4 regions of the Pseudoalteromonas sp. McH1-7 genome follow, and region 3 is predicted to be linked to each of the others. Evidence: predicted binding sites of a transcription regulator. Region 3 holds the regulator's gene; each other region holds the start of a gene.

Region 1 (8,332 bases), on a different contig from region 3:
CCTAGAGCTTTTTTAAGCCCTTTGAACTTACCAGATAGGAACTGCATACTGGCTTGGTACTCTAATGCGTTTTGTACATACAAGTTTCGTTCCACCTGTATATCAACTGAGTTACCATCACCTGTATCTGCTTGATTTGGCGAACGATATAGCTCAGATGAATTACTCATTTTAGTACCACCACTTAGGTGCTTGGCATCTGTTCTGACCATATCATTGCCGCTTCTTTGCGATGACTTTGCCGCTTTCAAGGCACTCGCAAAATCGATATCTTTCGCTTTATATCCTGGAGTATCTGCATTTGCGATATTGCTTGCTAAAATTTCAGCACGTTGAGAACGAAGTAGCATTGTGTGCTGATGTACACCCAACGCTTTATCGAAACTGATTGCCATTATCTCACTCCAAAAATTTGACTCATTAGGTAAAAGCAATATTCAGGCCAATTAGAAATTTATTTTAAATCCTTACAATTCAAGAGGGTAGTAGCATATCAATAGCAGTTAATATTCTTTGTATCAGTTTACACAGTACAATATAGGGAATTTGTATCGGCATTAAAGGGATGACTTTCACGATTGTGACAATCTTAAGAGTATGCCTATGTGAATAAAATAACGGCAGAGCGTTTAAAGTAACTTGGCGGAGTGGTACTGGTTTGTATAATGCCGACTCAATTTGAAGGAGTAAATCTGATGCGAACTGCGTTAAAAGTGTCTTGTTTATTTAGAGCAACTCAATAGCGAAATTTTTGCCTGCCTACAGAGCGTAGGTACCTCAGCATAAGACGGTTATTGACAAGATTTTCTCGCCTGAAAATAGACCTCTTAATTAAGGTAATTGGTATTAGGGATCACAGCGGCTGGATAATAAGTTATTATTTCGAGCTCAAATTGGTTAAGTGGATTAATATTATCAGTAAGAATTTAGAGTCTAAAAATAGCTCACTAGATGAAAGAGGCTGTTACAGTTAGTGAAGTTGTTGTCAAAGTTTAAGGCACCTGCTGGGTACAGCGTTTTTGTACCGCAATAAATCAACAGGCAAGCTTCCCTGCTGCCATTATTGTGTTAAGCTTTCTTCTGATAAATGATACCAGGATTACACCTGATCATGTTGAAGTCATCGCTTAACCCGGCCATTGACTCTGAGGCTCCCAAAAACAAATACCCATTTGGATTAAGTGATTGCGCAAACTGCGAAATTATTTTTGCCTTCACCTCAGGTGCAAAGTAAATCAGCACGTTGCGACAGAATATCACATCAAACTTTCCCATCAGCGCATAAGAATCAAGTAGGTTCAAATGCCTAAAGCTCACCATTTTGCGGATTGGCTCAACCACCTTTGCCATGCCATTACCACTATCAGTGAAAAATTTCTTTCTGCGCTCTGGGGATAAGCCTCTGGCTAGTGCAAGTGCATCATATTCCGCGTTCTTGCACATATCTAACATAGTGTTAGATATATCAGTGCCTACAATTTGTACACCCATCTTCAGCGAGCCTGGGCTCTTGCTTGTATATTCATTCGCCGACATCGCTATCGAATACGGTTCCTGTCCTGACGAACTGGCAGCAGACCAAATCTTTACCGGTCGCCTTAAGTCTTTAAACTCTGGCAAAATTTTGGTTTTGATTAGCTCAAATGGGTAAGTGTCGCGGAACCAAAGCGTTTCATTTGTGGTCATTGCATCAACCACGGCGGCACGCAGTTGCCGCTCATGTGGACTAAGCGTTTTAGCCACTAAAGATGAAAGCGTTTCCACACCGAAACGAGCCATAAGAGGGGCTAACCTACTTTTAACCAAGTATAACTTATTGTCACCCAGCACAATACCGCACTGTTGTTCCAAAAAAGTTCTAAATTGATCGTACTCTTTTTGCTCTAAATGCTTATTTTCCAAGTGCTACCACCAGCTTTAATCACAGTGAACCCATTTTTTAACCGCTGCTGCCAACTCATCAGGGTTAAACTTTGCAATAAAATCATCAGCGCCGACTTTTTCTATCATCGCTTGATTAAATACACCACTCAATGAAGTATGAAGTATTACATGCAATGGCGCTAATTTCGGATCCGCTTTTATTTCTGCTGTTAATGTATAGCCGTCCATTTCAGGCATTTCAACATCAGAAATTAATAATCCAACGCGCTCAGTGACATTATTTTGACAGTCTACTTCTGCTATCTCTCGTAATCTGATTAACGCCTCCTTACCATTTTTAGCCAGCTCGGTTTGAACACCCAGAGGCTCAAGCGCACGTTTTACCTGATTACGAGCCACAGCTGAGTCGTCAGCAATGAATACTATACGTTCACCAAGATCTTTTTGCATCTCACCATCAGATACAATATCGGCACTCACTTCTGTATTGATTGGACAGATCTCATTGAGAATCTTTTCTACATCTAAAATTTCAACTAATTCATTTTCAATTTCAGTTACCGCTGTCAGGTACGAATAACGGCCTGCACCAGACGGTGGCGGCATTATTTTTTCCCAGTTCATGTTGACGATACGCTCAACAGCACTAACTAAAAAGCCCTGAACGGAACGGTTGTACTCAGCAATAACAATAAAACAATTGCGAATATCCTGAATAGGTGGCCCACCTACTGCAAGTGACATGTCTATCACAGAAATAGTTTGACCACGAATATGGGCTACCCCCCTGATTAGAGGGTTTGACTTTGGCATACTCGTGAGTGCTGGGCATTGCAGCACTTCCCGGACTTTAAACACATTGATGCCGAAGCGTTGTCGACCTTGAAGCCGAAAAAGTAATAGCTCGAGACGGTTTTGACCAACCAGTTGTGTTCGTTGGTTAACCGAGTCTAAAATACCTGCCATTTCAATCTCCTACTGTATAAACCGCTAATCGGAACGATCTTTGCTTCGACTCTGATATGGTTTACCACCCTTGATTAGGTGCAGTTATTAAAGCAGAATCTTTATACCTTGTTTCACCCCATAAGCATAGTCGAAACATCATGAGTTTGTTAAAAAAAACCCGTTACATTCAACTTTTTTGTTTGTTCGCTCATTTTATAAGCATAGGATATGGCCACTGTCAGCAATATGACAACAAAGCCTTGGAACAAACTGCTGTCGATTTTGTTGCTCCACAGGTAGAACTTGACCCTGATAGCCAACTATCAATATTTGCTATACCACTTGACTCAAGAATCCCCACTAGAGTGTGTCAAGCACCACTGGTACACAGCACAGCAGCGACACCACCATTTAATACCCAAGTTACTGTTCAAATAAAATGTGATGATTTACAAGGGTGGACACAGTATGTGCATGTGCGCATTGAACACTTGTTTCCAGTGTTAGTTAGCGCGACCATGCTAGAAAAAGGTAGAGTGATAACGGAAGATGACATTAAAGTCGAAATGCAGCCTAAACGGTTTCGCCGAGTTTCATATATAGAAGACCAAACCTTATTAATTGGTAGTCGCAGTAAAAGAAACATCCGTGAAGGGCAAGCATTTACACAGTCACATATTTGTATGGTTTGCAAAGGCGACAATGTAACTATTTTTGCCAAATCAGGGGGGCTTGTTATTAAAACTCAAGGTGAGGCAATGCAAGATGGCAACAGGGGTGAACTAATTACTGTGAAAAATACTCGCTCAGGCAAAACCTTACGTGCTAGAGTAATAGAAGTGGAAACAGTAGAGGTGAATTTATGAAAAATTTGCTAAAGTAATACTATTTCGCGCCGATATTATGGCTGAGAGTATAATATTATTGGGTCTATAATCATGGTCAATCAAGTTAACGGTCAAAATCAGTCCTCCACCGTTGCAAACAACGTTAAACAGCAAAAAGCTGAATTGCAACGAAATGAGGCCAGTGCTACAGCGGCTAAAGCGCCCGCTACCCCAAAAGCTGCGGCAGATTCCGTCAGTCTAACACCACAAGCACAGCAATTAAAAACAGTGAATGAAAAGGCACAGCAGTCTTCAGGCTTCGATGACAAGAAAGTCGAAGAGCTGAAAAAAGCGATAGCTGAAGGCAAATACCAAGTTGATGCCGAAAAACTGGCGAAGAACATAGCTGCATTTGAGTTTGAAATATATGGATAATTTGGTTCGGCTTTGCCACCACAAACTTTCTGAACAAATTGTAACGCTAGAAGCGATGACCCAGCTTCTGGCGCGTGAGCTTGATGAACTAGCCTCTCGCCGTGGCGACCACCTCAAAGAGGTTGCACGGGAAAAACTCTCTTATATATCCAAACTTCAAAAGCTCGATAAGGAGCTAGCGCAGACAGACCCTAAAGTATTTCAGCACGCTGAGATAGTGCCCTTGGTGAGTAAAGTACGCGCGTTACTTGCCGAATGTCAGACCAAAAATGAAGTTAACGCCAAAACAGCTCATCAAGCCAACGTCAGCACAAGAGAGCTAAAGAGTATTTTAATTGGTGCACCAACATCCGTCACTTATGGTCAAGATGGCAACGTCAAGAGCAGTGATGGTGAACTGGTAAGGAACCTTAAAGCTTAATTGGCACTTTTTACCTAAACACGCCTTATGCTCTAATTTAACGTCGCCCCGCTCCTATAAAGAGTTGCACTCCGTATTATTAGAACCTTGTCCATGTTCTAATAAAAACAGTAAAGCACTTGGCTATAGGTAGTTAACCCGAACTTCAAACAATTAATTCGTTTCTAGCGGCTAGTTTTAGCGCTAGCTGTACGCTGAGTTCACTTTCAATAGTCAGCGATTGGTGCGTAAATTTATACCAATTTTCTTAATTAAGTAGTCTATTTTGAGGCAAGCAAATCTTGTCGATAACTAGGCGAAAATTTCTTATTTAGTTGTTCTAAATAAGAAATTTTTAAAGCTGTTAGCGTCAAATTGGTATTACCTTGCCTTCAAGACGTAGGGACCTTAGCGAGAGCAGGACACGGAAGCGATGCGTTTGCCTAGAACCCTCTGGCTAGACAAGAGAAATATTAAGTTGTGCGTTAGCAGCAACGAGTTAGAACATCCCTTATCCAAACCTCAGGGTAGTTACACGCAAATTTATGCTATTTGAAGCTATACGACACTTTTTTAATCTTTTGCGGCTTAACTTGCGTGATGTATAGATCATACACCCGCTTCATATCCAGCTCGAGTTCGGTAGCGTATGTATCTCCCACTGCGTAACTCTTCAGCACTTTTGCCCCTCTCACTAACCCATTTACTTGGCTTTTTAAGCCATCATTTTGTGCTATGGCACCTTTGACAGTCGTAGTTGATGTTAACTTTTGACCGTACAACTGTTCGGCAAGCTCTCGATATGCTTCTAGCTTTGAAACTTTAATCGCCATTAACTGTTTTTCACCAGCAGTATTTCCAGGCTGGGCACTTAACGGCGCATACCCAACAGCACGTAGCACTGGGAAAGTATCAGGCTGGACTGTCTCATATTCAATATGCTTATCGATCATGCTTGAACAACCGCCAAGCAAAACCAGAGCACAAACCATAATCCAAGCATTATTAGGACTGATGATACGCATTTTGCTTCTCTCCACTATGTATCGATGTGCTACTACTGCCCTGATACAATTCTTATTACCATCTGCTAGCATGGTAATAGTAGCAATCATTGATATGAATAATTCACTGATAAGTATTATGCACGAATCTTGCCACAATTTGGCATAGGTATTGCTGTTGTAATAAGTAGTCTTAACACTGAGTATCTGAGTATGAAAACGCAATTCGCACTGAGCCTTTCATTTATATGTATGGTATTCCACATTCCATCTCACGCAGAATGGTTTGAGGTGACTGGGGTGGCTGATATAAAAAATGGCGACCATCAGAAAGCAAAAAAGCAGGCTGTTAATGATGCCATCACCCAAGCACTACTTTTTTCTGGTGCAACCGTAAGCAGTGTGCAAACCGTCACCGACGGTGTGCTTACGCAAGATCAGTTGAAAATACGCGCTAATGGTGAAATTCAGGGTGCTAATGTAATTGCAGAATCAAGAGTGGGTGATGCTTGGCAAGTAACACTACATATCGATATCACCCCACAACAAAGTCAATGCTCTACCAGTGCATACAATAAGCAAATTGCAATAACACAAAGTCAACTCAAAAATAAGCATCAAGCTACTTTGGGTCAAATTTTTGACATTAACAAGATTGTCAGCGAGCGCCTTTATCATACCCTATCAGATCAGAATCAAAGCGTTGAACCGGTGCCCTATTTTGCTCAAAAAATAGATGTAAATCGATTTTTTAGTCAACGATTCGATTACAACGAGCAGTTAATCGAAACAGTAACAGCAAACACAAATAGTCAGTATGTATTACTTAGTCAAATTTCAGATATTTCTAGCGTCAACAAACTCAACAACGACCTTGCATTTTGGCAAAGCGATAAGTATCTAAGGAGCTTTAAAATAGAGTTTATACTGTTTGATGCTCTTTCTCATGAAAAGGTCTGGCAACAAAGGTACGGTACTCAAGGAGTATGGCCTTTTAAAAAGACCAAATTAGTTGATGTATATAGTGAACAGTTTTGGCAAACTGATTATGCGGCTGAAATTCAAACTGTGTTGAACCAAGTCAGCGTCGATCTGAACTCGGCCATCGCCTGCTTACCCACCCATGGTAAAATACTGCATATTGATGACGAGCAAGTTGTGATTAACTTAGGCCGTATGCATGGGCTGGAAGAGGGTCAAGTGTTGAGCATTGCACATAGCAGCCCCCTTACTGACGCTGGTGGTAATGTCTTTATGCGTCAAGTTAAAACGTTGAATAAATTGCAAGTCATCCAAGTCAACGCCCAGACAGCTATTGCTGTAAACCAAGAACAGCGACCGCTTAACAATGTTCAAATTAATGATTTAGTTGAAATTCACATAGAGAAAGACGACCTGTTTGCCCTGTGATACCAATTTTTCAATTACGTGATGTACCTCCGGACAGGAAAGTAATATCAGTGATCTTAATTAAGTGGTTTATGTTAAGACAAGAGAAGCTTGTCGGTAGCCAAGAGAAGCTTGTCGGTAGCCAAGAGAAGCTTGTCGGTAGCCAAGAGAGTTTTTGCTATTTAGTTGCTTTAAATAAGAAATTCTTAACGCTGTTAGCGTCAGATTTACTCCTTCTAATTGAGCAAGTTTTAAGTCAAATTGGTATTATTCTGCCATAAGATATTGTTAACTCAATTAGGGTCAGATTTACCCCTTTAAATTGAGCATGTCATCCTTTTGGTTCAGACACAGAGCGGACGATAACGAGTGGAGAAAATTGTAACAGATAAGCCACTATTGAGATGGCGTCCCCAGTAGGAATCGAACCTACATCTAAGCCTTAGGAGGGCCTTGTTTTATCCATTAAACTATGGGGACAGCGAAGACTGTGGCGCAAAATGTACCAGCAAAATTCCACTGACTGAAACTTAGTATACTGATTTTTATGAACTTTTAAAGAGTAAAATCATGCAATTATGATGCACTGCTCGATAACACCTAATTTTTAATTATCACGCTTCTAGCCACACTTCAATAAACACAATCTATAATCGTATGCAATGAATAAGCTTAATTACAATGCCTTCATCTGAAGGCATTAATAATCGGAAGCTAAAAGCGGTACACCTATCTTGATGCCGTAGCCCCACCATCTAAAATAAAGTAAGGGATCGTGACTGCCGTTGTCGCTATCACTAAGTTTGTTGAAAATTCAAGAAGTCGCGCATTAACTTCTACCCCACGGGGGCGATAAATCATGGTACCAGACAGAATATGACTTGGTGCTTTGACGCTCTTTAATCTTTGCGCTTCCCGTGAAAATACTAAGTCACCACTTGGCGCTACCTCTATTTTTCCCAGTGCTTTAAAGTCCAGAGCTTGATAGCCTAATTTTTGCATCTGATGAATGAGAGATTCAGCAATTTGATTACCCAGTTGATTGGTGTCACGCAAAGACTGATTGAAATTCACAAAGCTTGCCACAGCTATCGATTCAGGTTTTTGCCCCAGAATGGTGTCTGATAATTCCAACGCAATTTGACTCGCATAGTTTGCGACAGCTTTACGATGACGATAGCTAATAAAACCCATGTCTTGTGTTACTGGCGACAGGGTCGCGTCATCATTTGACTGTTCTTCCATCAGCGCATACAAAAGCTCCATATCACTGGGCTTGGTTTCAATCGGTGCAGGAGATTGCTCTTGTGTCATTTTGCACCCACCTAGCAGTGCCAATGTGGTTGCAAAAAGTACTACATTTTTCATGTTCTGCCTCCAAATTAATTGGCTTGCTCTAAGCGAATACCATCATATGAAGCACCATCTTGCAGCGCATTTACCAC
Region 2 (8,332 bases), on a different contig from region 3:
GTGTAGATATTTCCACACAGGCTGGGGCGCAATCAGCAATTGACGCTGCTGATACAGTCTCTAAAGAGTTAAACAGCCAGCGCGCGCAGTTGGGGGCGTTTGAAAATTCGGTTTCCAGTACCATTCGCTCAGCAAGCAATCAACGAGAGAATATAGCTGCAAGCCAAAGTCGTATCCAAGACACGGATTACGCCCAAGCGGTTAGCGATCAGGTGGCTAACGATATTCTATCGCAGGCTTCCATTGCATTGAGAGGCCAAGCAAATCAGTCCGCATCATCAGTCTTGGGTTTACTGTAAATTAATACCAAAGTATTGATATAGAACAGTACAGGTGGCGATTTTTTGGCGTTTATGTCAAAAAATTGCCACTTAGGTATTGCATCCCCTTTAATCTCTCTTACAATCTAACTATTGAAAATTTTAGTAGATTGGTTCTCAAGCAATGGTCTTGATCTTAGATAACAACAATAAAAGAGCGATCGGATTAGGCGCAGCGCTTAGCTTTGTCGGTCAGGCAAATGACGTGCTAGCTGAAGAGCAATACGCGCCAAGCATCATTGATAAAAACCAAGAGCCGATTTTTGTGTTAGGTGCATTACAACACGCTTCTCATGAAGCCTTGATCAAATCGCACCCAGCAGTGCCTTTTTTATTGATAGGTGAAACGCTTAGGCCATTGCTTTCACTACCCAATGTTATTGGCCTCATTACGGAACCGTTCAGCCAAGAAGTCACAATGCAGTTACTTCATGACTGTCAACAATACTTACGGATGCTGCCAAATAAAGAAAACAAGCTGCAAAATAAGAGTTTCGACGGTCTAGTTGGAGAGACGGATGCGGTCAAAAATGTACGCTTTTTAATCTCTCAAGTGGCAAAAACAGATGCTAACGTACTGATTTTAGGCGAGTCAGGAACGGGTAAGGAAGTGGTTGCGCGTAATGTACACCTTTTATCTAAGCGTGCTCATGGCCCATTTGTGCCAGTAAACTGTGGTGCGATTCCAGGGGAGTTGTTGGAAAGCGAACTATTTGGTCATGAAAAAGGGGCGTTTACCGGAGCGATATCCGCACGAAAAGGGCGTTTTGAATTGGCGCAAGGCGGCACACTTTTTCTTGATGAAATAGGTGATATGCCACTACAAATGCAGGTTAAACTGCTACGTGTCCTTCAAGAGCGAACTTATGAGCGGGTGGGGGGCACAAAGCCAATTCAAGCTGATGTTCGTGTTATTGCGGCGACTCACCGCAACTTGGAAACCATGATAGAAGAAGGTAAGTTTCGAGAAGATTTATTTTACCGTCTCAATGTTTTTCCAATCGAAAACCCATCACTTAATGAACGTGCTGAAGATATTACGCTACTGCTGAAAGAGCTGACACGCCGTGTGAATGAACAGTCAGGTAATTCGGTCAAATTTACAGATAGAGCAGTAGAAAGTTTAAAAGCACACGCTTGGCCTGGCAATATTCGGGAGCTTGCGAATCTTGTAGAACGTATGGTGATTATGTTCCCTGATAAAGTTGTAGATATCACCGACCTACCACAAAAGTATCGCTACATCGAAGTCGAAGCATTTGAACCTGAATATCCAGAAGAATTGTTAGAAAAAGATGCTTTTAATGAATTGTTCAGCGAAGGCTTTAGTGACGATGAAGAGGATACGTTAGTACAAGACTTTACGTCGCAAACGGCAGGCGTAGGTTTGTTGCCGGATGAGGGGATCGAGCTCAAAGAATACCTAGCTGAACTAGAGATAGACTTGATCACGCAAGCGCTTGAACGTTATGACTATGTTGTTGCGCGTGCAGCGGAAATTTTAGGTGTTCGCCGCACCACATTGGTAGAAAAAATGAAAAAGTACAATCTTAATCGCGATTAACTTATTACACCGAAGTTAACTGTTGCTATGGTTAATACCAATTTGACTTAATACTAGCTCAATTTGAAGGAGTAAATCTGACGCTAACAGCGTTAAAAATTTCTCATTTAGAACAACTAAATATCAAAATTTTTGCCTAGTTATCGACAAGATTTTCTCGCCTCAAAATAGACCACTTAATTAAGAAAATTGGTATAACTTCGAACTACTTGTCTTGTAATAAGTGCCATCTAGATCACTTACTCTATTTTCGAAAAATCCAAAGAGACATAACTATCAATAATAGCTTGTTTGCAAAAGCAGTCATCTGCGTGGTCATTAACCATCCCACAGGCCTGCATGTGCGCGTATACTGTTGTAGAACCAAGAAATTTAAATCCCCGCTTTTTTAAGTCTTTAGCGAATTTGTCGCTGATTTCGCTAGTAGCAACGGCGTCTTGCTTATCACGCATTTTATTTACAATGGGTTGATAGTCAACAAACCCCCACTGATAACGAGCAAAGCTGCCGAAGGCTTGTTGGATCTCAATAAAGTGCCTAGCATTATTGATGGTGGCAGCGATTTTCGCTCGATTTCTAATGATACCGTCAAACGTCAATAACCTTTCAATATCTTGTTCTGTCATTTGACTGACTTTTTGCACATCAAAGTTATGAAATGCCTGCCGATAACCCTCACGTTTTTTTAGTATGGTATACCAGCTAAGGCCTGCTTGAGCGGACTCTAAGGTCAGAAACTCGAATAAGCTTTTGTCATTGAGTACTGGCTTTCCCCATTCTTTATCGTGGTACTCAATATAATCGGGTTTACTTTGATCAACCCAACTGCATCGTCTATTCATGAAAGTGTCCTTTAGCTTATTTATTGTTCGAGCTTTAGGACTCTAACATGTAACTGTACATAAATACAGTGTCAATAAATTGTTCTTTACAGTGCTTCTTTAACTTTATGTTTTTAAAGGAATATAAAGTTGGAATGTTTTTTGCTTTTTCTACATGAGTTTATTTTTAAGAGAGCGGAAAAATGGCATTAGCACATGTTATTAATCCTCAGTTTGTACCAACTACTGGTCATTATAACCCTTGCTTACTTCAAGAAGCATATGTGGGTGAGTTGAGCGATCTACGACAACAAGCAAGTTGGCTAGGTCATCTGGTTGACACTATGCCAGCAGGCGTGATTGTTTTAGATGGTCAAGGGATGATTGCCAAAGCAAATCAGATAGCAATGGATATGCTTGGAGAGCCGCTCGAGGGAGAAAAGTGGTTCAGTATTATTCAACGCTCATTTAGGCCACAGCAAGATGATGGTCATGAGGTCTCTCTTAAAGACGGTCGCCGAATTAAGCTGGATATAACAGCATTAGCGCCCGAGCCTGGGCAACTGATCCTAATGACTGATCTGACAGAAACTCGGCGATTACAGAGTCGAGTTGCTCACATGCAAAGGCTAAGCGCATTGGGAAAAATGGTGGCTTCTTTGGCGCATCAAGTTAGAACGCCATTGTCAGCAGCAATGCTTTATGGTGCCAATTTAGGCGCTACAAACTTACCACAAGCATCTCGGGAAAAGTTTCATGACAAATTGATGTCACGATTAAAAGATTTAGAAAATCAGGTGAATGACATGCTGTTATTCGCAAAAAGTGGCGAACAACAAGTGGTTGAACGGGTCTCTATGCAGTATTTACTAAGTGAAGTCAAAGCGGGTGCTGACGCTATGGTTGAACTTAATCACGCTAAGTTGGAAGCCGATTTGCCTGAGCCGGATATTGAGATACTTGGTAATCGTACTGCATTGGCGAGCGCTATTCAGAACCTTATCCATAACAGTATTCAAATTATTGGCAGTGACGCCCACATTAAGCTTAAAGCAGAGCGTGAGCCCTGTGGCGAACACGTGCGTATTTCTGTCACAGACAATGGTCCAGGTATAGATGAAGCGCTAGTCGATAAGCTGTTCGAACCGTTCTTTACCACCAAATCGCAAGGAACAGGATTAGGTTTGGCAGTTGTAAACTCGGTAGCAAATGCACACAAAGGGTTTGTCAGGGCTGAAAATATCAAAGGTCTAGGTGCACAGTTTAGTCTGATACTACCACTGATCAAAGCGGAGGAATTATGAGTAATAAAGTGTTAGTTGTTGAAGATGATGCCGGCTTAAGAGAAGCGCTCATCGATACGTTACAGCTTTCAAGCATTGAATGTGTCGAAGCAAACAGTGCAGAGCAAGCCGTATTGTTACTCAAGCAAGAGACGTTTTCTTTGGTGGTAAGCGATGTTCAAATGGGTGCAATGAGTGGGCTAGATTTGTTGAAATCCATAAAGCTTAACTACCCTGAGCTGCCAGTGTTAATGATGACAGCTTATGCGACTATTGATGATGCGGTTGAAGCGATGCGTTTGGGAGCCATTGATTACATGGCTAAGCCTTTTGCGCCTGAAGTGTTGTTGAATATGGTGGGTCGTTACCTACCTGAAAAAGAAAAAGAAACAGAGGGTCCTATCGTCGCTGATCCAAAGAGTATAAAGCTGCTTGAGTTGGCTGCAAAAGTAGCAAAGTCTGATGCCAGTGTAATGGTGCTTGGGCCGAGTGGATCAGGTAAAGAGGTATTAGCCCGTTATATTCATGATAAATCAGACAGGGCTGACGAACCATTTATTGCAATTAATTGTGCTGCAATTCCAGAAAATATGCTTGAGGCTACCCTGTTTGGATATGAGAAGGGCGCATTCACAGGTGCAATTCAGGCATGCCCTGGTAAGTTTGAACAAGCGCAAAAAGGGACAATATTACTGGATGAAATCACAGAAATGGATTTGGGGCTTCAGGCAAAATTACTTCGCGTTTTACAAGAGCGGGAAGTGGAGCGACTTGGTAGTAGAAAAACCATAACACTAGATGTTAGGGTGTTGGCAACCAGTAACCGAGATTTGAAAGAAGCGGTTGAAGATGGGGTATTTAGAGAAGATTTATACTATCGCCTTAATGTTTTCCCATTGGAATGGCTGCCGCTTAGAGATAGAGCAGGAGACATTACGGTATTGGCTGAGCACTTGCTATCAAGACATATGCAAAAAGCGGGTAAACCAACACCCAAGTTAAGTACTAGTGCTAAGCAAAAGTTAAATTCTCATAGCTGGCCTGGCAACGTGCGTGAGCTTGATAACGTCATCCAGCGTGCTTTGATATTGTTTCAGGGCCTTGAAATCACAGAAGATGATATTTTTATTGAAAACTTTTCACCGATGTCTTTGGTTGAGTCAGAAACTAGCCTCACACAGTCCGCTACAGAAGACGCTCCCAATGATGATGGCATCATCAATTATAAGGATGAGCTACAGGACAAAGAGCATCAAATTATTTTGGATACGCTTGCTAAGTTTAATGGTAAGCGCAAAGAAGTGGCTGAAGTTTTAGGCATGAGCCCAAGGACACTGCGCTATAAGCTAGCAAAAATGCGAGATCTCGGAATTGCGTTACCAGCTTAGGTGAAAGAGTCGCTCAGATATCTTGAAGGTGAGCTTAAAAGTAGGACGTGAGCTTACCTTCATTTGTACACCTCAGGCTAATACAACATCAACCTAAACGAAGCTGTTGCTTTTCTCTGGCACCTTCCTTTTCCTCCGACTGCCAATTTTTCGACAGGGCAATTTCAGCTTAACCAACTGAAATTAAAGTATTTTAATGTTGGCATGTTTCCTGCTTTCATCAAGGTAACAAGAGTTATTTTGAGTAAAGCATCATGAAAGTACAATCATCAGCGCTATTCCAAGAAATGCAGGCAATGGCCGCAGAAGCGACAAGAAATACGCAGCCTACTGTGCAGCCAATTAAAACAGCAGCATCTTCTTCAGCTCAATTTGGAGATTTACTCTCTGACGCACTCAATTCTGTTCATGGCCTTCAGCAAGACGCAAAGAAAAAAGTGACGGCGGTGGAGATGGGTGATCGTAGTGTTTCTCTTGCTGAGGCGATGATCGCAAAACAAAAATCATCGGTCGCTTTTGAGGCAACGGTACAAGTTCGCAATAAACTTGTCGAAGCCTATAAAGAAATCATGAGCATGCCAGTTTAACAAAATGATTGTGGAGAGTAATCGTGGCTACTAATCAATCAACAGATCTTACACTTTCCGACGCAGCGCTGAATAACGACAGCGGTTCGGACGAGCAACAAGAGCAAAAGTCTGGCTACTTCAGTGCGCTAAGCGGTGTCGATATGTTGCGCCAGGTTACTCTGGTTATTGCGTTAGCTATTTGTTTAGCAATTGCCATTTTTATCATTATTTGGGCCCGCCAGCCAGACATGCGTCCGCTGGGTAAATATCCTACTGAAGAGCTAGTTGAGACGCTAGACTTCCTAGACCAACAAAAAATTGAGTACCAATTAGACGGTAATACTATTTTAGTTGCTGAATCGGATTACCAAGATGTTAAGTTGCGTATGGCGCGTGATGGTTTCACCCAATCTCCTAGCTCCGGTACTGATATTTTAATGCAGGACATGGGTTTTGGTGTTAGTCAACGTCTTGAAAGAGAACGGCTAAAGCACGGTCGTGAGCAGCAGTTGGCAAGAACGATTGAAGAGCTGCAAGATGTAAATCGTGCAAAAGTACTGTTAGCTATTCCAAAGGAGAACGTATTTGCCCGTCGTGAAAAGAAACCATCTGCGACAGTGGTGATCACGCTAAAGCGTGGCAGAACTTTAGGAGGAGAAGAAGTTGACTCTATCGTAGATATCGTGGCATCAGCGGTACAGGGGCTGGAGCCATCACGGGTAACGGTGACTGACCAAAATGGACGCTTACTTAACTCAGGTTCACAAGATTCGCTTGCTGCTCGCTCTAGAAAAGAGTACGAAATTGAACGTAAGCGAGAGCAAGAGTACTTAGAAAAGATAGACAGTATACTGATCCCAACAGTGGGCCTAGGCAATTTTACGGCCCAAGTTGATCTGACGATGGACTTTAGTGCAGTTGAAGAAACACAAAAACGCTATAACCCTGATTTACCAGCGGTCAGAAGTGAAACAACTTACGAAGAAAACAATATTGGCGGTCTATCAGTGGGGATCCCAGGAGCGCTGACGAACCAACCTCCACTTAACTCAAATATCCCTGAAGTTGCAGGTCAAGGGGGAAACGGTAATGGCACTACGCCTAGCAGTATTCAAAAAGAAGCGACCCGTAACTACGAACTTGATACGACGATTAGTCATAAGCGTCAACAAACTGGCGTTATTCGCAGAATTAGTGTGAGTGTGGCGGTTGATTACCTACCTCAGCCAGATGCCGAAGGTAATATGACTATGGTGCCTCGTTCACAAGAAGCGCTGAACAATATCCGTCGTTTGCTTCAAGGCGGTGTCGGCTTTGACATGCAGCGTGGCGACGCACTAGAAGTGGTTACTGTACCATTCGTTCGCGAAGATTTGATGGAAATGCAAGAGTTACCACTGTGGGAACAAGATTGGTTCCAAAAAACCATTCGCTTAGTTGCGGGAACGTTAGTTATCATTGTGCTAATCTTAGCAGTGGTACGACCTATGCTTAAACGTCTAATTTACCCAGATGATACACTGGAAGATTTTGATGAAGATGCTTTAACCAGCGGTGTTGACCTAGGTGATAGCACGTTAGATATGCTAAATAACGATTTCGACGAGTCAGCAGTTGGCTTCTCATCAGACGGTAGATTACAATTGCCAGACTTACATGGTGATGAGGACCTACTAAAAGCGGTACGTGCCCTTGTTGCGAATGAACCTGAACTCTCATCACAAGTTGTGAAAGCGTGGTTAACCGAAGATGACTGATGAAGAACAAAAACAATTACCCGCGGCCTTTGACGTTGAAAAATTAGATGGCGTTGATAAAGCCGCCATCTTACTGCTTAGTTTGACAGAAGAAGATGCAGCTCAAATTTTAAAACACCTAGAGCCAAAGCAGGTACAAAAGGTGGGTATGGCGATGGCGTCTATGGATGACTTATCACAGGCTAAAATTGCAGCAGTGCATAACTTGTTTATTGAGCAAATACAAAGCTTTAGTACCATAGGCTTCCAATCTGAAGACTTTATTAAAAAAGCACTGACTGCAGCACTTGGCGAAGACAAAGCAGCAAGCTTAATAGACCAAATTGTAATGGGTTCAGGTGCAAAAGGCTTAGATTCATTAAAATGGATGGACTCTAAACAGGTTGCGAATATCATTCGTAACGAGCACCCGCAAATCCAAACCATTGTTTTGTCTTACCTAGAGCCGGAGCAGTCCGCAGAAATATTGTCTCAGTTTCCTGAGAAAGTGCGCTTAGACTTAACGATGAGAATCGCCAACCTAGAAGAAGTTCAGCCCGCGGCATTACAAGAGCTAAACGAAATCATGGAAAAACAATTTGCTGGCCAAGCTGGTGCGCAGGCTGCGAAAATGGGTGGCTTAAAAGCGGC
Region 3 (8,332 bases):
CCAGACGCAATGATCAGTACTATCAATGCCGACAATGTCAGGGTTGAAATTAAACAAAAGTTGATGAAATCAGAACACCCCGTCATTATCACAGGCCCTAGCCTTAAAATTACCGGTAAAGGCCTACATGCAGACTTGCAAAAACAGCTGATTGAGCTCATCAACCATACAAAGACAATTTATTATGACCAGTAAAATAATTAACAAATTAGTTTTCTTCGGCTTGCTCGCAAGTTCCACTTTCGCAGCTGCTGCAGAGCAAAATGAAGTCATTATCGATGCTGGCCGTCAGCAAGCTCAACTGCAAAGTAACATAGGCATTTTCGAGCAAAACGTTGTCATTATTCATGGCACAAGAAAAATCAATGCTGATCGTTTGGAAGTGCACCGCCGCGCTGAGCTTGGTTCAAATAAGCAGCTACTAATTGCTACTGGCAACCCTGCGGTTTTTGAAGAAGCTCAGGCAGATGGTACAACCTTACGCGCAGCGGCTAATGAAATTCGCTATGATGTTGCCGAATTAAAATTAGTACTTACTGGCAATGCTGAAATATCGCAAGCGGGTCAAAAAAGTAGTGCACAAGTCATTACTTATCATATCGAAAAGCAACTCATTAGTGCCGAGCGCTCTGAACAGGGCGACTCTCGGGTTAGAACAATTCTGGTTCCTGTTGAAAAGAAATCTGACACCAGCGTGGAAAAAAGTGAAGATCCACAGGAAAAAGGTAACAATTCATGAGCGAGCTCAAAGCAACAGGCTTGGCAAAAAGTTATAAAGGTCGCCAAGTTGTCAAAAATGTAGGACTGAGTGTCGAAGCAGGTAGCATCGTTGGTTTACTTGGCCCTAATGGTGCGGGGAAAACCACTACTTTTTATATGATTGTGGGCTTAGTACCAAGTGACAAAGGCTTTATACAAATCGATGATGATGATATCACCCTACTCCCGATGCACAGTCGCGCACGCCTAGGGATTGGATATTTACCTCAAGAGTCATCCATATTTAGGAAGCTAACGGTATATCAAAACCTCATGGCTATTTTGGAAACCCGCAAAGATTTGTCTAAAGTTGAAAGAGAAGCTCAGCTTAATGAGTTGTTGGATGAATTTAATATCCAACACATCCGTGATTCTCAAGGGATGGCATTATCTGGAGGAGAGAGAAGACGGGTAGAAATTGCTCGTGCTTTAGCCGCTAATCCTAAGTTTATCTTGTTAGATGAACCTTTTGCTGGCGTTGATCCAATTTCAGTGTTAGATATAAAGACAATCATTGAGCACCTTAAAAATCGTGGGATCGGTGTACTGATCACCGACCACAATGTAAGAGAAACGCTGGACGTATGTGAAAAAGCCTACATCGTTTCACACGGTGAATTAATCGCCGCTGGTACGCCAGAACATGTTTTAGCGGATCAAACCGTAAGAGATGTCTACCTAGGCGAACAATTCAAGCTATAGTTAAGACGTAGTATTAATAACTGTTAAAAGGGATTGTTAGAGATACATGAGGCAATCATTACAGCTGCGCATGGGGCAGCAACTTACAATGACTCCACAACTGCAACAAGCCATACGCCTGTTGCAGCTTAGTACGTTGGATCTACAGCAAGAAATACAAGAAGCGTTGGACAGCAACCCACTATTGGAAGTGGAAGAAAGCGATACCGCAGACGCAGAAAGTACTGAACAACAAAGCCAAGATAAAAATAATACGGACGATAGTCAGCAAAGCTCAGATGAAGCGCCTGTCAGCGAGTATGAAATGGACTCAGATACCGCCATGAGCAAAGAAACGGTTAGTGATGATCTTGCCATGGATGTGACTTGGGATGAATATATGAGTGCTGCACCAGCATCAAGCGCAGCTCCTTTACCTGATGATGATAACGTCTACCAGGGAGAGACTTCCGAATCACTACACGACTACCTAATGTGGCAGTTAGAACTTACGCCATTTAGCCCAACAGATAGAGCCATTGCTATTGCCATCATCGAAGCGGTAGATCTGTCTGGCATTTTAACGCTTTCCTGTGAAGATATTTTAGAAAGTATCAATGATGAAAACAGTGAAGAGCCGGTAGAGTTGGATGAAGTCGAAGCCGTACTTAAACGTATCCAGTTGTTTGACCCTGTCGGTATTGCTGCACGAAGTTTGCAAGAATGTTTATGTATTCAGTTAAATCAATTTGCACCTGACACACCGTGGATCACCGAAACCAAGATGATCCTGACCGAGCACATTGATTTACTTGCGAGCCGTGATTACCGTACCTTAGCGAAAAAAACACGCTTAAAAGAAGCTGAGCTAAAAGAAGTTATGACGCTGATCCACAGTCTTAACCCTAAGCCAGCTGCGAGTATTATTCATGAAGAACCAGAATACGTTATTCCAGATGTGTCGGTAAAAAAAGTGAAAGGCCGCTGGGTTGTAGAGCTAAACCCTGATGCGATGCCTAAGATTAGAGTAAATGACCACTACGCTGCGATGTCGAGAACTGCTAAATCGAGTACTGATAGCCAGTTTATTCGCTCACACCTTCAAGAAGCAAAGTGGTTTATTAAGAGCTTAGAAAGTCGCAATGACACTTTATTGAAAGTTACCAATTGCATTGTGCAACAACAACAGGCATTCTTTGAACATGGCCCCGAAGCGATGAGACCTATGGTGTTAAACGATGTCGCAGAGATGGTTGATATGCACGAATCTACGATTTCTCGTGTCACCACCCAAAAGTACATGCACACACCAAGGGGCATATTTGAGCTGAAGTATTTCTTCTCAAGCCATGTCAGTACCGAAAATGGAGGTGAGTGCTCCTCAACAGCAATACGAGCACTCATCAAAAAGCTAATAGCTGCGGAAAACACTGCTAAACCATTAAGTGATAGCAAAATTGCAGATATTTTAGCTGAACAAGGAATTAAGGTAGCGAGACGCACGATTGCAAAATATCGTGAATCCCTAGCCATTCCACCGTCAAATCAGCGTAAAAGCTTGATATAAGACGTTAAACACAAGAAGGAAAAATGCTTATGCAACTAAATTTAACTGGTCGCCATGTAGAAATCACTGACTCTTTAAGAGATTATGTCACCAACAAGTTTGCGAAGCTTGAGAGGCACTTTGATCATATCAATAACGTTCATGTGATCCTTGATGTCGAAAAACTAGTTCAAAAAGCAGAAGCAACATTGCACGTAAATGGCGGCGAGCTATTTGCATCAACAGAGCATCAAGACATGTATGCAGCAATTGATGGCCTGATTGACAAACTAGACCGTCAAGTAATTAAACACAAAGAGAAGCTCACTCGACACTAAAATGAAATTAAGTGAATTAGTGAATAAGGACTGTAGCAAAGCTGCGGTCCTTTTTAGTAGCAAAAAACGTATTCTCGAGTACATTAGCGAATTAGCGCATAGCCAAATCCCTGATACCAGCCAGCACACTATCTTAGATGCCCTTATGGCACGAGAAAAGCTGGGAAGTACAGGTATAGGTAAAGGGATCGCAATTCCTCATGGGCGACTTGAAGGTATTGATAAAATACTGGCGATGGTCTTGGTAAGCGAACAAGGGATCCCGTTTGAGGCGATCGACAAACAGCCTGTCGATATTTTTGTCGCATTCATCGTACCTGAAGGAGATAATCAACAACACTTAAAGACCTTAGCTGCGATTGCTGATACACTCAAAAATAAGTCATTTTGCAAAATGCTCAGGCAAGCGAAAAATGACGATGAGTTATATGCAGTGATCCAAGGTGAATTTGATGAGTGATGAAGAAAAAGGACTCGAGCTTATCATTATCAGTGGCCGTTCTGGTTCTGGTAAGTCTGTAGCACTTCGAGTATTAGAAGATTTAGGCTACTATTGTGTCGACAATATTCCGGTTAATTTACTCCCCTCTTTAGTTCGTAGTGTTTCTGACAACTACAACAAAGTTGCTGTTAGTATCGATGTCCGCAACCTCCCCAAAGAACAAGATGAGTTCAACGATATACTCGAGTACTTACCAGGTTTTGCTAAACCAATCCTGTTTTATCTAGACAGCGATGATCAGACGCTCATTAAACGTTTTTCAGAAACGCGCCGTTTGCATCCATTATCAATACACAACCTGCCTTTAGACGTTGCAATTAAAAAAGAGCGTGAGCTGTTAGATGTATTGACGACTAGAGCTGACTTCTTAATTGATACTACCAGCCTTAGCGTGCACCAACTGGCAGAAGATATTCGTGAAAAGATTTTAGGTCAGAAAAATAAACAACTTATCATTACCTTTGAGTCTTTTGGCTTCAAGCACGGTATTCCAAAACAAGCAGATTACGTATTTGATGCGCGTTTTTTACCAAACCCGCACTGGGAACCAGAGCTAAAGCCATTAACGGGGCTAGATCAGCCGGTAAAAGACTATCTCTCAAGTCATAGCATAGTGCAGAAATTTACTTGGCAAATTCAAACGTTTGTCCAAACTTGGTTGCCACACCTTGAACGAAACAACCGTAGCTACTTAACCATAGCTATAGGCTGTACTGGTGGCCAGCACCGCTCTGTTTATTTAGCACAAACGATTGGTGAGCGCTTTGCAAAAACACACTCTAACGTAAAAATCCGCCATCGTGAGCAAGAGAATAATGTGTGAAGATACATTTTTAATCCAAAATAAGCTTGGATTACATGCTCGAGCAGCGACTGAACTGGCTCAGCTTGCCGTTCAGTTTGATGCAGAGGTGACTTTATATCAGGGCGATAAAAGCGCGTCAGCGGATAGCGTTCTGGCACTGCTACTTCTGGAGAGCAGCCAAGGTAAAGAAGTTAAAGTTGTGTGTAGCGGCCCTGATGCGCAGCCCGCACTGGATGCTATCGGTATGCTGATCCATAATAAGTTCAATGAATCAGAATAACTCCCCACAACCGTAACAGGTATTGTGTCAGCACCAATTCATATAACATGTGCTACACTTCGATACGCAAATTCAATTAAATAAGTCTCGCCTACTCGCCTGTAAACCTTGGTAGAACAAAGAAAACTGCGTTACACTGTAGTGGCTGTTAGCGCTAAAACTGGCTGCTAGAAGGGCGTGATACCAACTGTCTTAATACTTGCTCAATTTGAAGGGGTAAGCCTGACGCTAGTAACTGCGTTAAAAAACTCTTATTTAGAATAAATTAATGCTCCTAAGCTGAGGTGATTATTTCGATACATGAGGCTAAACGAAGCTAGTATGGTATATCCCAGTTTTGAGTCGGTTGAGGTGGTAATTCATTTATAATAAATAAAGCTAGAATAAACTGGCAGCCCACCCACGGAAATATATTGTGTCACATTTTTACAAGACATGGTTTCTGAATACATTACAGCATGTTGGGGCGAGCAAACCACTATCATTTACTGTCAACATTATCAAAAAGGACGCGTATGCCTGAAGTATTTGAACAAGACTATACACTGGAGCAACTTCAAAAGGTTACCAAAGCCTTAAACAGTGGTCAGTTTGTTCAAGTAAGGCGTATGCTAGCAGAAACCGCTCCTTGTGATACCGCACTCCTACTAGAGTCATCACCTCATAAAGTTCGCTCTATGCTCTGGCAACTTGTTGACCCAGATATTCAAGGGGATGTGCTCGAGGAACTGTCTGAGGATGTAAGGCTAGGGATCATCGCTCAGATGGAACCTGAGCTTATCGCAGCTGCAACCGAAGACATGGATGATGATGACTTAGGTGATGTCCTTCGTAGCCTTCCTGATACCGTTTATCAGGATGTTATCGGTGCGATGGATACACAGGATAGAGAGCGTGCTACACAGGCATTATCCTACAAGGAGAACTCCGCTGGCGCTCTGATGAGCACAGATACGGTCACTATACGGCCAGATGTCACTTTGGAAGTGGTATTTAGGTACCTTCGCCTCAAAGGTGAGCTACCTGATGGTACTGATGAGCTGTATGTCGTGGATAAAGATAACTGCTTTTTAGGCACGCTACCTGTCAATATTTTACTCACTAATTCACCAGATAGTATTGTTCGCGAGTTGATGGATGAAGATAAGGAAACCATTCCTATCTCCATGGATGAATCTGAGGTTGCACAACTGTTTGAGCGTCATAACTGGATTTCAGCTCCTGTCGTTGACGATAATGCCCACCTTCTCGGCCGTGTTACCATTGATGATGTGGTCGATGTTATTCGTGAAGATGCCGAGCACAGTCTATTAAGTATGGCCGGTCTTGAGGACGAGGAAGACACCTTTGCTCCTGTTCTTAAAAGTAGCAAGCGCCGTTCAATTTGGCTGGGCATAAACTTGCTTACAGCGTTAATGGCAGCATTCGTCGCCAGCTTTTTCGAAGGTACTTTAGATATTTTGCCAATCCTTGCAGTACTAAATGGCATCGTACCAAGTATGGGTGGGGTTGCAGGTAGTCAAACGTTAACACTGGTTATTCGTGGTATAGCCCTTGGTCATATCAATCAAACCAACCAGAAGTTTTTAATGGGTAAAGAGCTGGCCATTGGTGCATTAAATGGGTTGCTATGGTCGTTGTTAATCGCGGGTGTCATTGCAGTGTGGCAGTGGGATTTCACACTCGGTGCAGTCATCGCCTTCGCTATGTTTATGAATTTAGTCGCAGCGGGTATTGCTGGTGCAAGTATCCCAATTATGCTGAAAAAAATGAATATCGACCCTGCTCTAGCAGGAAGTGTGGTGCTAACAACAGTCACTGATATTGTCGGAATTTTTGCATTCCTTGGCACTGCAACTTGGCTGCTCGTTTAACAATGACAGATAATGCTGGCAATACCGCCAGCATTACTTAATAGGGTGCAGTGTTATTCTCCTGCAATCTGCATGCTATTGAGTAGCACCGAACCAGTTTGTACCGCGCCTCGACATTCGATATCACCACCTAACCCTTCAATGTTGGCAAACATGTCTTTTAGATTACCTGCAATCGTGATTTCACTGACAGGATACTGTATCACACCATTTTCTACCCAAAACCCTGCTGCACCTCTTGAGTAGTCACCAGTTACCGTATTGACCCCCTGTCCCATCAACTCGGTTACCAGTAAACCTGTGCCCATAGTCGCCAGTAAAGCGCTCAAGTCATCATGGGTAGGTTTTACTAGCCAATTATGTATACCACCAGCATGCCCTGTAGCTTGCATATTCATCCTGCGCGCCGCATAACTTGCCAATAAGTAAGTATTCAGTACACCGTCTGTGATAATTTCACGATCTATTGTTTTCACTCCTTCACTATCAAATGGGCTTGATGCTAACCCTTGCAGCAAATGAGGCTTCTCTTCGATATTGACACAAGTATTAAAAATTTGAGTATCTAAAGAGTCCATTAAGAAACTTGATTTTCGATACAAAGCGCCACCACCAATGGCTGACACTAAGTGTCCAAATAAGCTATTGGCAATATCAGCGCGGAAAATCACAGGCACTTTGCGTGTAGATAGCTTTTGACTACCTAGCTTCGCTAACGTCGACTGAGCCGCTTCAAGTCCAACAGCATTAGCAGATTTAAGCTCAGTATGTACGCGGGAAAGCGTAAACGCAGAGTCTCTTTGCATTTGCTCTGCTTCTTTCCCTATTACCATAGTGCTTAAACTGTGTCTTGTTCGTGGAAAGCCCGCGATCAGTCCATGACTATTACCATACACTCGGATCCCTTGGTGACTGGATAAACTCGCACCATCCGAGTTAACTATTCTGGGGTCGTAGTCAAGCGCTGCTTTTTCCGCCGCGATACACTGCTCTATGGCTTCATCCGGAGAAACTTCCCACGGGTGAAATAGATCTAGTTCAGGAGGAGACATTTCCAATAGCGCCTCATCTGCGACCCCATTACAAGGATCATCCGATGTAAACTTGGCGATATCGATTGCCTTTTCTACAACCGAGCGCAATGCCTTAGGGCTAAGATCAGCTGTCGATGCAGAACCTTTGTGGTTGCCAACATATACACTTATCCCCAGCCCACCATCTTGGTTAAATTCAATGGTTTCAACCTCTCCCATACGCGTACTTACAGATAACCCTGAGGTACTTGACATTGCAGCCTCAGCGGAGGTTGCTCCTAGTTTTTTTGCCTGTGCAAGTACTTCAGCAACAGCATTTTTTACATCATCAATTTGGCTAAATATTGGGTGTTGTTGAGGTTGAGTCATAGATACCTTGTCCGCTTGCTCATCTGACTAAAGCTGATTAAGTTAATATGCTAACACAGCTACTCACTATTGTAGTGATCAATTGTGGTATACTCTAGGGTTAGAGACCTTAATTATTCAAAGTATAGACAAGAGCAATGGCTA
Region 4 (8,332 bases), on a different contig from region 3:
CTTGGGCAAGCGTATTCAGCGCTTGGCGCGCATAGTTCAAAAATAGTGTTCCTTCTTCAGTTAACTCGATACGCCGCGTGGTACGATTTAATAACGTTACATTCAATGACTTTTCTAAGCGGGTTACAGCTCTAGATACTTTTGCAACTTGTTGATCCATCAAATTGGCAGCGGATGAGAAGCTTCCTGTATCTACCACACTAACGAAAGCGTCGAGATCTTCTGATTTTGAATTCACAGCCATTGGGTTACCTTTTCAATTTTGACAAAAGTATTTTGTCATTTTTACTGTTTTTGGCAAATAAAACTTCACGCACACTACAGCAACTATTTAATCTTGGCACAAAAGGTACACTATGCCGTTTGCTTTACTCGCACTGACCCTCAGTGCATTCGCTATTGGAACCACTGAATTTGTCATCGTTGGGTTAGTCCCAACCATTTCTGCTGATTTGAACGTGTCTTTGCCTAGCGCAGGTTTATTAGTGAGCCTTTACGCGATAGGCGTAGCGATAGGCGCTCCACTATTAACTGCGCTTACAAACACATGGGAGAGAAAGCGGTTGCTTATCAGTTTAATGGTGCTATTTATTCTCGGTAACCTTATCGCTTGGCAAGCTCCAAGTTATGAAAGGTTAGTTATTGCTCGTGTTCTAACTGGGCTTGCACATGGGGTGTTTTTCTCTATTGGTGCGACAATTGCAGCTAGTTTAGTGGCCAAAGAAAGCGCTGCTAGCGCAATTGCTATTATGTTTACAGGCCTGACCGTTGCTTTAGTCACCGGGGTGCCGTTAGGTACATGGGTAGGGCAAATATTTGGCTGGCGGGCGACGTTCTTAATTGTGGCTGGGCTTGGTTTTATCGCACTCGTTGGTTGCGTATTGCTTATTCCTAAAAATCTTGAAAAAGCGCCTGCCGCAAGGTTTTCAGAGCAAGTAAAAGTGCTTGCACAGCCTAGGCTACTCCTTGTGTTTTTAATCACAATATTGGGGTATGGTGGCACGTTTACCGCTTTTACCTATCTGGCTCCCATATTACAACAACAAGCTGGGTTTAGTTCTACTGCGGTAAGCCTTGTCATGCTAGTGTATGGCGTTTCTGTTGCAGTCGGGAATATTTATGGTGGTAAACTAGCTGATAAAAAGGGTGCTGTCAGTGCGCTTACCATTATTTTTACCATGCTTAGCCTGGTGTTGTTGGCACTTACCTTCACTATGCAGTCCAAAGTCGGTGTGATAATAACGGTCGTATTATGGGGAGCTTTTGCCTTTGGTAACGTGCCTGGGTTACAGGTCTATGTTGTGCAATTGGCTCAGCAGGTTTCTCCTAAGGCGGTTGATGTCGCATCAGGTTTTAATATTGCGGCATTTAACATAGGGATCGCACTTGGATCTATTCTTGGGGGGCAGATTGTTGACAGCATGTCACTGCAAGATACCGCTTGGGTCGGTGCAGTGATAAGCATGATGGCGTTGATAGCAACCCGCTATAGCGGACATTTGGATAGTAAACCCAAAGACAGAGAGTTTACGAACGCCAATAATTAAAATAAACCTGCAATGCTTAGCGTTCTGTGAATTGTTCGTTATTGAAGTGCTTCTAGATGAGTAGGGCGACTAGCCTAGGCATTGCATTAATTGTTCATCCTGTTGCTTGTTTTATATGCCGGTTTATTGAGGGTTGCGTTGTCTAAAATATCGGTTATGCTTGCTGTAGAGATTAAAAATAGTCCACTCGAAACATGCAGTTAACTCATAAAGTACAGCGTTTTATTGTAATCGCAATAGGCTTGATAAGCCTATTAGTTATGAGCCAGAACGCGTACGCCAGCATAACCATTGCCGTCGTTGGTAAGACTAAAAACGACAGCTTTTATGAGCAATCTTTCAAAGGCTGTGTTCATTTTGCACGTCGTCATGTTGACTTGACATGTATTTACGATGGTGCTGATGATTATCAGGACTTTAGAACACAAAGCTTAGTGATAAATGACTTATTATCGCAAAAAGTAGATGGGTTATTAATTTCCACGACTGATTCTGATTTCTTGGTTTCGCGTTCACTGAAAAAAGCAAAGCAGCTTAATATACCAGTAATAACCTTTGATTCAGATTTACTGGAAGCACATAAAAGTTATCGCCTCGCATATGTAGGTACCGATAATTTTTCGTTCGGTGTTGCGTTAGGTGAGGCCGCCAAAGCATTTAAGTCTAGCGAGCCACAACAAATCTGCATACAAACAGGGCACCACTCAACACCAAACCTAGATAAGCGAATGAACGGTGTCAGGTATGCACTATCTGAGCACTCAAGTATAGAGCCACTTAAAGGCGAGCATGGCTGGATTGAGTTTGAGCGCTGCCCACTATATACGATGGGCAAGCGTGACGATGCTCTTAGCCAACTATTGGCACTAATGCAGTATGAGAAACCGCCTATTTTTTTAGCGGTAGCAGGTTTTGCTCAGTTTCATCCAAAATATATAACGAAGTTGACTCCGTACAGGGAAAAAGCCGTAATTATTTCGGCTGATACTGAAGAAATACAGTTGAGAGCCTTAGAAAACCGCTTGTCCACAATAAACATTGGTCAAAACCCGTTTGAAATGGGTCGCAAGGGAGCTGAGCTGCTGTATCACGCCATTAAATTGGGAAAAATGCCATCACAAGACAGCTACTATTTAGACTTTCATTATTGTAACCAAGAAAATACACGAAGCTGCACGGTAAATTATTAAAGACCCCCTTCTATGTTTAACAACCCCGAGTTTAATGAACGCATGCTTTGAAATGGTAGTGTTACTTTCAATCGCACCCATAACACTCTAGTTAAAAAGTATTGTTTTTTATGAGTGGAAATGGATTAAATAAATGATTAAGTCTGGTTTTTTGATTGCTCATTGACCATGGAGTAGAAAAGTACGACAATGGTAGTATGTTATTTTGGTTTTTGTAAACATTTAATTTACAAATTCAGCTTGTGGTTTGGAGTAGGTATGAAATTAAGCGTTATTGCAGGTGCGATGTTGTTAGCAGTTGGGTCAGCCAATGCTGCTGATAATTTAGTCATCAATGGTTCATTTGAAACATCAGGTAGTATTTCTGGCAATTGGGCTTTGTTTAATGACTTACAGGGCTGGAGTCGAGACGGAGCAAGGTTTGAGATCCAAAAGCAAAGTCTTGGTATCATTAACGCACAAGACGGGGATCAGTATTTAGAGCTTGATTCAACGGCTAATTACACGATTTATCAAGACATACCGACTACAGCTGGTAAAAAATACAAAGTGAGCTTTTATTACTCGGCTCGTGTTGTAGATAATAACTCAACAAATCTTGCACGCGCTTGGTTTGGCGAAAATACGCTGGCAACAATGAATGCGACGACACGAGGATGGTCAAAATACGAGTTTACTGTAGAGGCGACATCAAGCTCAACACAACTCAAATTTCAAGGAGTTGGTACTTCTGATTCTTATGGTGCGTTACTCGACAACGTTGTTGTGACAGAAGAAGTACAGACACCAGCGCCAACGACGGGTTGTAAAGTGGGTGTTTATGGCATAAACAACTTCGGCGAACAGAGCAATAGTTATGTATATCACTTTGATACTAGTGGTGGTACGTATTCATATGTAGAAGGCGTCGATAACACCGCCTCTAACATTGCAGCGCACAACGGTGAGCTATATTTTATGGAGCAGACTAACGGTACGACCAAAGCTTCATCACTGTGGAAAGTTTCGCTAGATAGCGCCGAGCAAACGCTCGCAGCCAATACCGTTTCTTGGCCGATTTACCGCTCAGCGGTTACCCCAGATGGTACAAAGCTCCTTTCAAGCAGTAAAACGTACTTGTACGAGTTTGACTTACAAAGTGGTGCAAAAACGGTACTAGGCAAATTAAGCTATGCAGGTGATGACTTCTCACATGGCGATATTGCATACTCAGCTGACACGAATCTAATTTATGTGTTAACAGGCAAAGCCTTGTATGTGCTTGACAAAGGAGCCATGACGTTAGACTTAGTGGGTGAGCATGGCATAAATTGGGCTTCGGGTCTTGCAGTGAGTAGCGATGGCACATTATATGTGTCTGGGCGTAACAAAGGTGAGGATGCAAAACTTTATACGCTAGATGCCAATACAGGCGAAGCGACTTATGTCATGGACGCACCGGAGCATATTAACGATTTAACCTATGTCGCTAATTGCCAATAACCATTAATGCAGTAGCGTTAAAATAAAGGCGAGGGGAGTCCCTCGCTTTTTTGTTTTTACGTCAGAGCAGTAACCGATACGACACACCTACTAAAAGAATGTTGATCTATTACGTTTTATTCTCTTGCCGGTATGAATAACTTTGCTCCATTGGTCTATTCAATATTGATATAGGATGTGCATACGCTAAAAAACCACTTTTCGTAAAATGAAAATCCGTAATTGCATTCTGCAAATAAACATGAAACTTCAAGAGAAAAGATACAAATAAATAGCATAAGCTTTTGATAAATATTAAGTTATTTACTGTTTGTGTTGGCATGTATTGTGCAGTCAACATACAGGTACTTTAACGGAGATTTATTATGAGAACAGCTCTATTATACTCAGCGCTAATTATTTTACCCTTTGCCACAATAGGCTCGCCAAACTTAGTTAGTAATGGGTCGTTTGAAAATAACTCGGTGTTGACAGGAACTTGGGGGTTAGTGGACGAGATTGACGGATGGACGATAGCTGGTGCTCAGCTAGAAATTCAAAAATCAACCATTAGTTTTATAAACTCGCAAGATGGCAGTAACCACGTTGAGCTCGACTCGACGGGCAACTATACCATCTACCAAGATCTTGCGACGACTGCTGGTAACAAATACAAAGTAAGTTTTTATTATTCAGCAAGGGTTGAAGGAGATAATTCGACAAACCGTGCCAGAGTATGGTTTGGAGATACAACTTTAACTACTATGAATGCCAACACATTAGGGTGGCAGAAGTTTGAATATACGGTCGTTGCATCAAGTGAGGTTACTCAACTAAGGTTTCAAGGAATGGGTCGTTCAGACTCTTTAGGTGCGTTACTCGACAACGTTGTTGTGACAGAAGAAGCACAGACACCAGCGCCAACGACGGGTTGTAAAGTGGGTGTTTATGGCATAAACAACTTCGGCGAACAGAGCAATAGTTATGTATATCACTTTGATACTAGTGGTGGTACGTATTCATATGTAGAAGGCGTCGATAACACCGCCTCTAACATTGCAGCGCACAACGGTGAGCTATATTTTATGGAGCAGACTAACGGTACGACCAAAGCTTCATCACTGTGGAAAGTTTCGCTAGATAGCGCCGAGCAAACGCTCGCAGCCAATACCGTTTCTTGGCCGATTTACCGCTCAGCGGTTACCCCAGATGGTACAAAGCTCCTTTCAAGCAGTAAAACGTACTTGTACGAGTTTGACTTACAAAGTGGTGCAAAAACGGTACTAGGCAAATTAAGCTATGCAGGTGATGACTTCTCACATGGCGATATTGCATACTCAGCTGACACGAATCTAATTTATGTGTTAACAGGCAAAGCCTTGTATGTGCTTGACAAAGGAGCCATGACGTTAGACTTAGTGGGTGAGCATGGCATAAATTGGGCTTCGGGTCTTGCAGTGAGTAGCGATGGCACATTATATGTGTCTGGGCGTAACAAAGGTGAGGATGCAAAACTTTATACGCTAGATGCGAATACAGGCGAAGCGACTTATGTCATGGACGCACCGGAGCATATTAACGATTTAACCTATGTCGCTAATTGCGAATAATCATTAATGCAGCAGCGTTAAAATAAAGGCGAGGGGAGTCCCTCGCTTTTTTATAAATGAACGTTCACTCTAAGGTGTTGAAATATATGGTAGCATTGAAACGTTGTGGCCACACAGCCCACTTCCCATAACATGTGTGATGTCTGACCGCGTAAGATTTGAAATATTTTAGCGAAAGCTCTTGCTAGAATGTTCAGCTTTTTCTTAGGTTCAAGCCAAGGTTCAAAAAACAAAACCAACAGCTTGTTAAGCAAGTTTAAGCAGAGTGTTCATGCCTAGATTTTACCCCAGTATGGTCGACCCATTAAGTTTGATGAAGCCAATTTACATCTAAAGCAAATAATCCAAATTTCTACAAAATCACACAAGGATCTCGTGGGGCACATTCATACTCGGGTGTTTACAAAAGCAAGTGCAACAAAAACACAGCTTTTAGATGATTTATGTAGTTCAGTGGTAACCCCTATTGACCAAGGCGAGAAGATTATACCTGTTAGAAAATGTTTTGATGAAGTTGTAACTAAGAATGGGTGTTCGTACATTGGTAAACGAGGTGGGTGAACTCAAGTTATCTACCAAGTGTAACGCGGCGCTAGAATTTAGATAAAAAGACAATTGATTTTAGACGAGCATTTAAGCCCGTCGTTATGTTAAATAAAGCCTCCAACAACTTTGCATATAGCTATGCAATGCCTATTGGAAATTTACTCTGGTGACAAACTGTCTTTAGATACGCGCCAGACCAATGCAATGACAGCTTCTCGTTGTCCACAATTTCGATCTTGCCATCGTCTCCCCAAGAACCACTGACTGACTTTGTTTCGGTCGCGTTAAATTGAAGGTATAAAAAGCCATTCAGTTCAAATGTGCTGTAAATCGTTTTAAGGGCTGGTCCCGATGTTGTCTCGATATTTATATTTGAATGTGTTGCTGGAACATCATATCTGTCTTGTGACTTAAGTGCGTGAGACGTGACACTTAAGTGCTCTTGGCCAGAGCCTGTTGGAACCGAGCCAAATAAACCTTGATGTAAAATGCAGCCCATCTCTGGCTTGTTAGAACTTGTGACATATATCATGGGGGATACATTGATGACGCTCTTACACCAAGACTTAGTTGTTTGTGCCGCCGATGAAGTATACCAATTTAGCACTACCGCATCCGAGTGTAATGAACTTATCGTGATGCTATTTTCTTCATAACTTAAAGGCACTTGTTGTTTGACCCATCCATCACCTGTGCTTTGAAGGTAAGAGATCTCTCCAAAATCCATGGCCTTTCGTGACAGTGGAAAAGATTGATTAGTGCCGTCGGGCAATTTGGGAATAAAAGCACCGACAAGACCATTTGGAAAGTATGCTGCAATCTTTGCTGGTTTACCTACCACATCATACATCGTCATCTTACCAAGAGTTGCAGACACACCTTGGTATAAAATATGAGACGATGGCAAAAACCATTGTTGTTCTGGCAGCGGTGGGGAGGTTACTGGCTCTTTTAAAGAGCCGTCAGGGTAAGTTTGCACGCTTTGGCCTGACCATACCAAGCGGCAGGTCTTACCCACCAGAGCCAACAGCTCTGTTACGGTGTCAATATAAGGGTCTGTTCCTAACTTTATAAAGCTTCGGTCAGCGCCTAGGTGTACAGCTATATGCTCATAGGCTGATGACCCCAAATGTATTGGGATAATCTCGCCATCTTGACCGCAAACATAAACTGTATCGCTATTATAACGGTATGAAAATTCATGGGTTGAGTCGCCAGTTGCGTCAATCTCTATCTCTAGAGTATTGTTATCGTTACTCTCAATCATACTAATTGTAAAGACACCTGATACGCACAATATAGGTAGCATATCTTGGCTACAAAGCTCATTTGATATGGCTCGTTTAAGACCATCCTCTAACAAGTCGCCTTGCTTATTGACGTCAAAAATAAGGTTTTCAGCAAGACCCTCGTAAATTACATCGTGGTAAAGAAATTTCCCCTCTCGACCAGAGAGGCCTGTGCTTACGCTACCGCTATCGGCAGCATGTAAAAAACAATCTTTTGGAGTATTTGGCTGGTGTGCCGTCGCTGAATACCAGTACTCATGACCGTTAGATTGAGATAATCTCTTAAATCCTGCTGTGCCCATTGGGTTATAACTTGGATGGTAGGCACCTTTGTTATACCTCTGCACAAGAGCAATAGGCAGGGCAAAACATCGACCTTTATATCCATAATTTGTGCGCTTATCCTCGCCTGATGATCTGTATCTAGTAATACAAAATTGCCCTTTAATAATGGGCAAATTGTTGCGAGTTGGCATTTTTGCAAATCGGGCTGTGTGCCCGCAATAAGCCACATCATCAGAGGTACCATCCGTAAAGTAATCGACTGTCGAAATAGATTGTCCACGGGGCTTTATCATCAAATCAAAAGGTGTGCCTGTCCTTACATGCCGCATAATATTATTACCGCCATGGGTATAGCCGGCATAGCACCGCCACTCATCCGATACTCCCTTAATTACTCTAACTCT

What was found. The regulator sigma-54, encoded in region 3, starts transcription at its own class of promoters, with help from an activator protein. The targets are predictions, from matches to a motif close to GTTGGCACGNNNNTNGNNT.
Region 1: a site for sigma-54 is predicted at 5,638-5,656, ahead of HUZ36_RS02420 (LPP20 family lipoprotein). Genes of this name have one in related genera too.
Region 2: a site for sigma-54 is predicted at 5,575-5,593, ahead of fliE (flagellar hook-basal body complex protein FliE). Genes of this name have one in related genera too.
Region 4: a site for sigma-54 is predicted at 4,534-4,552, ahead of HUZ36_RS05075 (DUF642 domain-containing protein). Genes of this name have one in related genera too.

Annotation. Positions count from the first base shown of each region.
Region 1 is NZ_JABWPQ010000002.1:244,823-253,154, forward strand. Features, by position in the region: gene flgB (flagellar basal body rod protein FlgB) at 1-395, opposite strand, end outside; gene HUZ36_RS02395 (CheR family methyltransferase) at 1,069-1,902, opposite strand; gene HUZ36_RS02400 (chemotaxis protein CheV) at 1,918-2,850, opposite strand; gene flgA (flagellar basal body P-ring formation chaperone FlgA) at 2,991-3,698, shown strand; gene flgM (flagellar biosynthesis anti-sigma factor FlgM) at 3,771-4,094, shown strand; gene flgN (flagellar protein FlgN) at 4,087-4,515, shown strand; gene HUZ36_RS02420 (LPP20 family lipoprotein) at 5,043-5,519, opposite strand; gene HUZ36_RS02425 (flagellar assembly protein T N-terminal domain-containing protein) at 5,712-6,908, shown strand; gene HUZ36_RS02430 (hypothetical protein) at 6,980-7,168, shown strand; tRNA gene HUZ36_RS02435 (tRNA-Arg) at 7,293-7,367, opposite strand; gene HUZ36_RS02440 (FlgO family outer membrane protein) at 7,617-8,255, opposite strand; gene HUZ36_RS02445 (FlgO family outer membrane protein) at 8,270-8,332, opposite strand, start outside.
Region 2 is NZ_JABWPQ010000002.1:187,686-196,017, reverse strand. Features, by position in the region: gene HUZ36_RS02145 (flagellin N-terminal helical domain-containing protein) at 1-299, shown strand, start outside; gene HUZ36_RS02140 (sigma-54 dependent transcriptional regulator) at 445-1,884, shown strand; gene HUZ36_RS02135 (DNA-3-methyladenine glycosylase I) at 2,124-2,726, opposite strand; gene HUZ36_RS02130 (sensor histidine kinase) at 2,909-4,009, shown strand; gene HUZ36_RS02125 (sigma-54-dependent transcriptional regulator) at 4,006-5,376, shown strand; gene fliE (flagellar hook-basal body complex protein FliE) at 5,631-5,963, shown strand; gene fliF (flagellar basal-body MS-ring/collar protein FliF) at 5,984-7,702, shown strand; gene fliG (flagellar motor switch protein FliG) at 7,695-8,332, shown strand, end outside.
Region 3 is NZ_JABWPQ010000018.1:37,651-45,982, reverse strand. Features, by position in the region: gene lptC (LPS export ABC transporter periplasmic protein LptC) at 1-195, shown strand, start outside; gene lptA (lipopolysaccharide transport periplasmic protein LptA) at 185-739, shown strand; gene lptB (LPS export ABC transporter ATP-binding protein) at 736-1,461, shown strand; gene HUZ36_RS13535 (RNA polymerase factor sigma-54) at 1,508-3,007, shown strand; gene hpf (ribosome hibernation promoting factor) at 3,037-3,324, shown strand; gene HUZ36_RS13525 (PTS sugar transporter subunit IIA) at 3,326-3,784, shown strand; gene rapZ (RNase adapter RapZ) at 3,777-4,649, shown strand; gene HUZ36_RS13515 (HPr family phosphocarrier protein) at 4,639-4,911, shown strand; gene mgtE (magnesium transporter) at 5,427-6,785, shown strand; gene pmbA (metalloprotease PmbA) at 6,839-8,188, opposite strand; gene yjgA (ribosome biogenesis factor YjgA) at 8,326-8,332, shown strand, end outside.
Region 4 is NZ_JABWPQ010000005.1:67,895-76,226, forward strand. Features, by position in the region: gene HUZ36_RS05055 (LysR family transcriptional regulator) at 1-244, opposite strand, end outside; gene HUZ36_RS05060 (MFS transporter) at 357-1,547, shown strand; gene HUZ36_RS05065 (substrate-binding domain-containing protein) at 1,808-2,737, shown strand; gene HUZ36_RS05070 (DUF642 domain-containing protein) at 2,996-4,219, shown strand; gene HUZ36_RS05075 (DUF642 domain-containing protein) at 4,585-5,808, shown strand; gene HUZ36_RS05080 (hypothetical protein) at 6,491-8,332, opposite strand, start outside.